4 regions of the Arthrobacter tumbae genome follow, and region 3 is predicted to be linked to each of the others. Evidence: predicted binding sites of a transcription regulator. Region 3 holds the regulator's gene; each other region holds the start of a gene.
What was found. Region 3 encodes LexA, which represses DNA repair genes until DNA is damaged. Its sites were predicted from a motif close to TCGAACANNTGTTCGA; they were not measured.

Region 1: the regulator LexA is predicted to act here: its motif matches at 1,108-1,123, upstream of ruvA (Holliday junction branch migration protein RuvA).
Region 2: the regulator LexA is predicted to act here: its motif matches at 838-853, upstream of JOD47_RS13920 (HNH endonuclease signature motif containing protein).
Region 4: the regulator LexA is predicted to act here: its motif matches at 1,459-1,474, upstream of JOD47_RS04405 (HNH endonuclease signature motif containing protein).

The regions. Positions count from the first base shown of each region.
Region 1 covers NZ_JAFBCC010000001.1:3,345,319-3,347,517, forward strand. The annotation lists gene JOD47_RS15770 (YebC/PmpR family DNA-binding transcriptional regulator) at 1-424, shown strand, start outside; gene ruvC (crossover junction endodeoxyribonuclease RuvC) at 455-1,027, shown strand; gene ruvA (Holliday junction branch migration protein RuvA) at 1,163-1,792, shown strand; gene ruvB (Holliday junction branch migration DNA helicase RuvB) at 1,792-2,199, shown strand, end outside.
Region 2 covers NZ_JAFBCC010000001.1:2,945,844-2,948,042, forward strand. The annotation lists gene JOD47_RS13920 (HNH endonuclease signature motif containing protein) at 1-825, opposite strand, end outside; gene JOD47_RS13925 (maleylpyruvate isomerase family mycothiol-dependent enzyme) at 931-1,563, shown strand; gene JOD47_RS13930 (GNAT family N-acetyltransferase) at 1,655-2,182, shown strand.
Region 3 covers NZ_JAFBCC010000001.1:3,075,420-3,077,618, forward strand. The annotation lists gene JOD47_RS14550 (ATP-dependent DNA helicase) at 1-656, shown strand, start outside; gene lexA (transcriptional repressor LexA) at 676-1,401, opposite strand; gene JOD47_RS14560 (LysM peptidoglycan-binding domain-containing protein) at 1,691-2,080, shown strand; gene JOD47_RS14565 (histidinol-phosphate transaminase) at 2,187-2,199, shown strand, end outside.
Region 4 covers NZ_JAFBCC010000001.1:920,902-923,100, reverse strand. The annotation lists gene JOD47_RS04405 (HNH endonuclease signature motif containing protein) at 1-1,446, opposite strand, end outside; gene JOD47_RS04400 (DUF4235 domain-containing protein) at 1,562-1,822, opposite strand; TPP riboswitch at 1,969-2,084, shown strand; gene JOD47_RS04395 (ECF transporter S component) at 2,140-2,199, shown strand, end outside.

The DNA of each region.
Region 1 (2,199 bases), 270 kb from region 3:
CGAAGTCCGGGTCGCAATCACACGGAATGGTGGATCAATCGCCGATCCCGGATCGGTCGCTTACCTGTTCGCGCGCAAGGGCGTGGTCTCCCTGCCGAAGAAGGACCTGTCCGAAGACGACGTCCTGATGGCTGTCCTGGACGCGGGTGCCGAGGAAGTTAAGGAGTCCGGCGACGCATTCGACGTCCACTCCGAGCCCTCCGATCTGCGCGCGGTCGTTGCTGGGCTAGAGGAATCCGGCATCGAATACGAGACCGACGAGGTTGAGTTCGTTCCGTCGATGCAGGTGGAACTCGATGCTGACGCCGCACGCAAATTCCTGAAGCTGGTGGATGCGCTCGAAGAGCTTGATGACGTCCAGAACGTGTACTCGAACGCGGAGCTCGGCGAAGACGTGATGGCCCAGCTGGAGAGCGACGATTAGTCTGCTCACCGCGGGTCTCGGTCAACGCCCGTGACGCTGCGCGTCATGGGCGTTGACCCCGGGCTCACCCGCTGCGGACTTGCCGTGGTGGATGTCGAACCGAACCGGCGCGCCACCCTGGTGGCGGTCGGGGTGGTCGGTACCCCGCCGGACCACAGCCTCGATCGCCGGCTGCTGATGATCGCCGATTCCGTGGACCTCTGGCTGGATACGCACTCACCGGCGGTACTCGCCGTCGAACGCGTTTTCAGCCAGCTCAACGTCAGCACCGTCATGGGTACCGCCCAGGCATCGGGGGTGGTGATAGCTGCGGCGGCGAGACGGGGGATACCTGTAGCGCTTCACACACCGACCGAGGTCAAGGCGGCAGTAACGGGCAACGGACAGTCCGACAAGGCCGCAGTTACCAAAATGGTGACGAAGATCCTCCGCCTGGCGACGCCGCCCACCCCTGCCGACGCCGCTGATGCTCTTGCACTTGCCATCACCCACGCCTGGCGAACCGGATCAACTTCGTCAATTCGGAGCCAGGGCGGGTCGGGCCGGACCGCGGCCCAACAGTTGTGGGCTGAAGCGGAAGCGAAGGCGCGTCGACGGCGGTGAATTCACTCCGGCACAAGCCTGCATGCCGGCGTGCCTCGGTGTGGCGGCATCGAATAGTCGGCGCCGGGCCGTACGCTGATTCGTAGATATGTTCGGTGATATTCGTTTCGATACTCAGCATCTGGAGCCCAGCGCATGATCAGTTCTCTGACCGGGACCGTAAGCCATGTGGGCCTGCACTCGGCCGTACTCGACGTCAACGGGTTCGGGATGCAGGTACAGGCAACGCCCCAAACCCTTTCCACTCTCCGGCTGGGCAACCAGGCAAGACTTTTCACCTCGTTGATCGTCCGCGAGGATTCGATGACCCTGTTCGGATTCACAGATGCAGACGAACGTGAGGTCTTCGAAACCCTGCTGGGCGTCAGCGGCGTAGGCTCGCGGCTGGCGCTGGCAGTGCTCGCGGTCTATGCGCCGGCAGCCATCCGCACCGCCGCATCGTCGGGGGATGACAAAGCGTTCAGCAAGGTTCCAGGCATCGGGCCCAAGGGCGCGCGGCGCATCGTGCTTGAACTCGCCGACAAGCTCGTTCCGCTTGAGACCGACACTCCATCAACTGCCGCCGGCGCCTGGCAGTCCCAGGTCCTCGCCGCAATGATGGGCCTCGGTTGGTCGGAGAAGGACGCCGGCTCTGCCATCGACTCCGCAGTGAAAGAGTCTCCTGAGATCGCGGCATCCGGAGACGTCGGTTCCATCCTGAAGCTCACACTGCGCAGGCTGGGCCAGGACGGGGCGCGCAGCTCTGCACGGGCTTCGGTGAACTGATGACAGATCAGGAGCAGCCGCTCGTATCGCCCGCCGTGGACCCGGAGGACCGGGCGGTCGAGGCAGCCCTGCGGCCGAAGAACCTCGACGATTTCGTCGGTCAGGCAAGAGTGCGCCGTCAGCTGTCCCTTGTCCTCGAAGCATCCCGGATGCGGGGCCGCAGCGCGGACCATGTTCTCCTGTCCGGGCCACCCGGCCTTGGCAAGACCACCCTGGCGATGATCATCGCCGCGGAGATGAATGCGCCCCTCCGCATCAGTTCCGGTCCCGCCATCCAGCACGCCGGTGACCTCGCCGCTATCCTGTCCTCGCTGACTGAGGGGGAGGTACTCTTCCTCGACGAGATTCACCGTATGTCCCGCCCGGCAGAAGAAATGCTGTACATGGCGATGGAGGACTTCCGGGTG
Region 2 (2,199 bases), 130 kb from region 3:
GTCGAGCAGGTGGAGGCCGCGTTTTTTGCCGCGGAGGAACACGCCTTGGCGGTTGGTGAGTTCCTTGTCTGTGGGTTCGGGCCCGTCGGGGTCCAGGTGGGCTTCGAAGCGGTGGATGAGTTTGGCGAGGAAGTCGGGGTCGAAGCGGGTGGCGCTGGCGGTGAGTTGGGCTTCCATCGTGTCGAGGGTGGCCGGGTTGGTGGTGAACTGTGCCCGGTCCAGGGCGCTGTTGATCATGGTGGCGGCTTTGCCGGACACTACCCCGGCGGAGACTTCGGCTGCGAGGTGCTCACAGGTGGCGGGCAACGGTTCTCCGGTGAGGGTGATGCGGGGGATCAGTTTGGAGCCGAGGCGGAGCCGGCGGTTGGCTTCGCTTCTGCTGATGCGTAGCCGGTCCCGCAGGTACTCGGCGGTGCACCGGTAAGCGGAGCGCCCACCGGAAGGACCGGACAGACCGAACGCGAAACCGACACCACCAGTGGCGGAATCGGCACCACTACCGCCGTCGTCGTCGGTGATGGTTTTGTTGATGTGGGCTGGCCTACCGCCGTCTGCGGCGCTGCTGCGATCCACCGCGGTGGCGGCGACGACCTGAAGGTACTCCACCGTCCGGGAGAGGTCTTCGATTCCGGTTGCCTGCTCGGCGAGTTGATCCTGTCCCATTCCCGGGAACGCGGCCACGAAACGCGAGGCGTAGGCGGCCAGGATCTGCAACAGGTCCCCGATCGACGGCGCGGACAAATCGGCCGGATCATCGAATTCGAAGGATGGGAGAGCACGCAATCGTTCGCCTGGAAGGGCGTCGAGTGCGGCTGTCAGGCTCATACCTCATTCTATTAGAAGACACATTCGAAAGAAAGGGGTTGTGAGTAAACAGATGAAGCCGTCATTCTCCAGGCAGTCTGCAGTCATCCATGTTTGAGTAGCAGCATGTCTTCCAGGAAATGGACCGGAGTGTGGCCGGCCGTGCATGAGGAACGTCGAGCCCTGATCGAAGATCTCGCTGGAATGAGTGAAGAGCAGTGGGCCATGCCCTCCTGGTGTCCCGGTTGGGATGTGAACGACGTCGTGGCTCATCTCGTGGATTCCGCGAAGACCACGCGTGTCAGTTTCGTCCGCCGCCTGGTGTCAGCGCGGTTCGACTTCGACCGTGATAACGCTGCTGGGGTCGCCCGCGAGCGGAGGGCGACGCCGACCGACACTCTCGCCGAGTTTCGCCGCGTACTCAATGAAACCAAAACGCCACCCGCAGCACCGGCGACCCGCTTGGTTGAGGCCATCATTCATGGTGAGGACATCAGACGCCCGCTTGGGCTCAAACGTGAGTATCCCATCGAGCACGTTGCCACAGCCCTGATGTATCAATTGCGGACCACCGTCTCAATGGGAGGCGGCAAACAGCGGGCGGCAGCATCAAGAATCGTGGCGACTGACTCCGACGTCGACTTCGGTACCGGAGCTGAGGTGCGAGGATCAACACTCTCACTCCTCCTTGCTGTGTCGGGCCGTCCGGTTGACCGTGCCGAGTTCAGTGGCGAGGGCGCCGCGGCTTTCATCCAGTAAGCCCGGTAATAAGAACCGGGTGCGTCACAATGGATAGGCGGATCTTCCGCCCTCTTTCAGAACCGCCCACTCCCACGACAAGGTTCGCACCATGCCTTTGACCATCCGTCGCGTCACTGCCGCCGATTACGACGACGTCCGCCGGATCACCCGGGACGCCTATCTTCACGCGGGCTACTTCAGCGACCCGGACCACCCCTACGTGCAGATTCTCTCCGATATCGAGCACCGGGCCGAACACGCAGAGGTATGGGTAGGGGAGGAGGGCGGCGTCGTCGTCGGTTCCTTTGCCATCACGTTCGAGGGCCAGCGCTACACGGACATCGCGCTGGCGGGGGAGTTGGAGTTCCGCATGCTCGCAGTGGATCCGTCAGTTCAGCGCGGCGGTATCGGGCGACGGATGGTCGAGTGGATCATCGATTATGCCCGAGCCCTGGACGACATCGATGCCGTGAGCCTGACCAGTGGCTCGGACATGGTGCGGGCACATCGGTTGTACGAATCCCTCGGGTTCGAGCGTGTGCCAGGCCGTGACTGGTGGGTACGCGACGAAAACATCCAGCTCTGGGTCTTCAGGCTTGCGCTGCAACCGGACAGGACTGTCACCTCCCGCCCGTAGACTAGAACCCGAAACCC
Region 3 (2,199 bases):
ACGTTGGCAGTCCGTTTGACTATCCCCGCCAGGGTGTCCTGTACGTCGCCAAAAACCTGCCGAAACCAGGCCGCGGAACGTCCGAGGAACAAATGGATGAGTTGGAAGCGCTCATCAAGGCCTCACGCGGAGGAGCGTTGGGGCTGTTCTCCTCGCGGCGTGCGGCGGAGGATACTGCTGACGCACTGCGGGAGCGGGTCGACGTCGAGATTCTCTGCCAGGGCGAGTCCTCCATGTCTGCGCTGGTGAAACAGTTCTCGGAGGAACCGGACACCTGCCTGTTCGGCACGATGTCGCTGTGGCAGGGTGTTGATGTGCCGGGCATCGCCTGCCGGCTGGTCACCATTGACCGCATACCGTTTCCCCGGCCGGACGATCCGCTGATGACCGCGCGAACCCGAGCTGTGGCGAAGGCCGGGGGCAACGGATTCATGAGTGTGTCCGCTACTCACGCTGCCGTCCGTCTTGCGCAGGGAGCGGGCCGCCTCATTCGCGCCCACGATGATAGGGGTATGGTGGCCGTCCTGGACTCCCGGCTGGCAACCGCCGGCTACGGCGGGTTCCTCAGGGCTGCGCTGCCGCCCTTTTGGTCCACAACGGACCGTTCAACGGCGCTCGGAGTCCTCTCCCGGCTTGCGGCGACTCAGCCTGCCTAGCACCACGCCGTAAGCCCGTTCAGAGGGCGCGCATCACAGAGACAACCTTGCCCATGATGGTGGCGTGGTCGCCAAGTATCGGCTCATAATTGGTGTTCTGCGGCAGGAGCCAGGTGTGACCGTCACGCTGGCGGAAGGTCTTCACCGTGGCCTCATCATCCAGGAGTGCTGCCACCACATCGCCGTTCTCGGCGTTGCTCTGCTTACGGACCACTACCCAGTCCCCGTCGCAGATCGCGGCATCAATCATGGAGTCGCCGGAGACGCGCAACATGAAGAGCTCACCGTGTCCGACGAGCTGCCGAGGCAGTGGCATGACGTCCTCAACAACCTGATCCGCCAGGATGGGACCTCCGGCCGCAATGCGTCCGACCAGGGGAACCATTGCCGCGTCGACGGCCGAAGCCCGAGTCGGTTCCTCGTCGGCAGAAGACGGCATCACGCGCGGCGCGTTGTCTCCAAGTGTGAGTGGAAGCAGGATTTCCATGGCCCTGGGACGCTTTGGATCGCGGCGGATGTAACCCATGCGTTCCAGCTGCGAGAGCTGATGAGTAACGCTGGACAGGCTCGCAAGCCCCACGGTGTCACCGATCTCACGCATCGACGGCGGGTAGCCATGTGCTGCCACGCTGCGCTGGATCGTCTCAAGGATCTTTGTCTGCCGCGCTGTCATTCCCTTTGGTATGGCCCTGCCGCGCGGCCGTCCGCGTCCACGCTTCACGTCTGACGAAGGCACCGCTGCCATGTCCTGTGCCGCACTGAGTTCTGCCACGAGATGCATCCCTTCCTCCGGCGGGACCCGGACTGCCGGCTCGCCAACCATTTTTGTCAGTGGTGGGTGATGAGCTGGTTTTCGAAGCGGCCGGACCGTCACCCTTGCCAGCAACGCTAAGGGAGACGGAACGTCTTTTCAAACATTTGTTCGAGCGAGTCTCGACAATATTAGTTTACAGGTGCTAATAATAAAGGCAGAGGAATAGAACACAGCTTCGAAAAAAGCCGTGGGAGATCCAACAACGAGAAAGGTGGACGCCATGTCGACGCTCCATACTGCAGGATCAGCTACCAAACTCCTCCCGGAGGACCGCACAGATTCCACGCGAGGCACGGTATCCCGCATTCACCTCACGCGCCGCGGGTGGGTTGTTCTGTTGGCGTTGCCGCTCGCGGTGCTCGCCGCCGCACTGCTGATCATCGCTTCGTTCTTCACCTCCCAGGCGCAGGCAGCGGAAACCGTAAGTGGCGTCACGGACACCATCCGGGTCAGCGTCACGTCTGGGGAGACGCTCTGGGCTCTCGCCGCGGAGTACGCCCCGGAACGGGACCCGCGTGCCGTTGTTGAGGACATCGTGGAACTGAATGCCCTGGGCTCGTCGACTGTACAGGCCGGGCAGACGCTCCATATTCCTGTGGGCAACCCCTAAGCGCGCTGCGCTCGCGCCGCGCAACGCTTGGCTTGACTGGCTGTAATAGTTCGCCCAGTGCCAGTGGAATTCTTTGTAGGGGATCGGGCGGCGTTAAACTCTGATGGTGACCGATCCGC
Region 4 (2,199 bases), 2.2 Mb from region 3:
GATGGCTTGTTCTACTTGCCAGTAGCGGTTGCGTTTGGGTGTTTGGTGGGGGTCGAGGTATTTGGGTGGTGTGAACCAGGGGATTCCGTTGATTGATTCGACGGTCCAGTTTCCTTGGTGGATTTGGTGGTGGTGCCAGGAGCACAGCAGGACGCCGTCGCTGAGGTTGGTGGTTCCACCTGTTGCCCAGGGGATGATGTGGTGGGCTTCGCACCAGGTTGCGGGAGTGGTGCAGTCGGGGAAGGCGCAGCCTTTGTCCCGTGCGACCAGTGCTCGTCGCAGGTGGGGTGGGAAGAGGCGTTGGGTGCGGCCGATGTCCAGGACCTGGCCTTCGCCGCCGAGCACCAAGGGGAGGATGTCTGCGTCGCACGCGAGTTTACGGATACTGCGGGCGCTCAACTGTTGGGCGAACACCGAATGCCCGTCGTGCCCACTGTGCCGTCCGTGTCCGTCGTGTCCGCTGTGTCGCCCGTGTCCGTTGTCTGCCAGGTCGTTGAGGAGGTCGCGGTAGTTGATGGTGACCATTACTTGGGGTCGGTGGCCTCCGGTTGCGGGGAGGCCGTCACCTGCGAGTGCGATCCGGCAGGCTGAGACGAGACCGTCGAGAAGGCTCTGTTCACGGGTCGGCTGATCGGGGCTTGAGCCGGCGTCGTTGTCGCCGCCGTCGGTGAGGTTGCCGTCGGTCGTGCCGGTTCCCTGGTGAGCGGTGTTTTGTGCTCGGGGGTTGGTGGCGGTGTTCATGACGGTGATGAGGTGTTCGTATTGTTCGTCGGTGGCGCCGATTTCCATGAAGTGCAGGCCGTGGCGTCTGCCGCGCAGGAACACGCCCTGGCGTGCGCGGAGGATTTTGTCGGTGGGTTCGGTGCCGTCCTGGTCGATGATGTCTTCCCAGCGTTGGGCCAGGGCCCGCAGGACGTCTTCATCGGATTCGACGGCCTGGCGGACCAGGTGCTCTTCCATGGCATCGAGTTCCTGGCGGGTCGCGGCGGGTGAGACGCGGTGCATGGCGTTGCGGATGATGGTGGCGGCACGGCTGCTGAGCGCACCGGCACTGGTTGCTTCAGCCAGAACACCCAGCGGAGGTGTGAGCGCTGCTCCTGGTCCGGGAATCTCGGGCAGGACGTCGTGTCCGAGCCGTAGCCGGCGGTTCGCTTCGGTGCGGCTGATACCGATTTTCGCCCGTAGGTAGTCCGCGGTGTTCTTGTGCGGGTCCCGGGCGTCCGTGGTGGCGAGCTGGTGGTCCTCGGCGGCACGGGCAGCCACGGTCTGCAGGTGATCGACCAGTTTGGAGAGCTGCTCGACCTCGACCAGGGTTGCCGCGGCCTCCTGCGGACTCAACGTCAGGTACGACGACTCATACTGCTGCACGAAGGCCTGTAGGTCGGACCGCAGGCCACCCAGGAGAGACGTGTCTTCCGTGGTGGGTTCGAGCACTGCGACGGCCATACCCAAATTCTATCGAACACGCGTTCTAATCACGATCGAATACCGCCAATGTGGAGGACAAGTGAAACAAACTTATCCACAACCCCGTACGTGAATGCCGCCAACCCGCGTAGGCCTAGGTGAGGTGACGCGTGCGCTCGTAGCGGTGAATGGCCCGCTGGGTGGTGCGGTTGGTGAGCACGCGGATGGTGGTGCTGACACTGCCCGAGATAATGGCGAAGATCAGCGCTGACCGAAGCGTGTTCTCAAGGCCCTCCACGTCCTTCGGAGGCTCGTTTCCGGTGACCCGCTTCCAGATGAAGTCCACCAGCTGCGTGCCTATGAGGCCCGCCCCAATGCCCAGTCCAACGCCCATCAGTTTGAAGATCGCGTTCATGGTGCCTCTTTCAGTCGGCTTAGCTTTCCTCCCAGCCTAGCGTTATCGAGGCGATCCTTGGAGGACCCGGTGGGTCACCGGCCGCTGCATGACCGCAACGACGACGACGGCGTAGCACGGCTTCCGGTGTAGAGTTGGTATCGCTCAAACAACGACAGGGGAGCGCAGCCACGCAGGTGGTGGGCGCTGAGAGTGCGGATCACCGCAGACCCTCGAACCTGATCCGGCTAGTACCGGCGAAGGGAGTCGAGTTCTCGAGGCTTCACGGCGTCTTGCCGGAAGGCCTCCCCCTCCTGTACCCAGGAGGATCAACAATCATGACTGCAACACAGAGCGTTACACCGTCCCAATCCCGGCGCCGCTATGAGTGGCGTGTC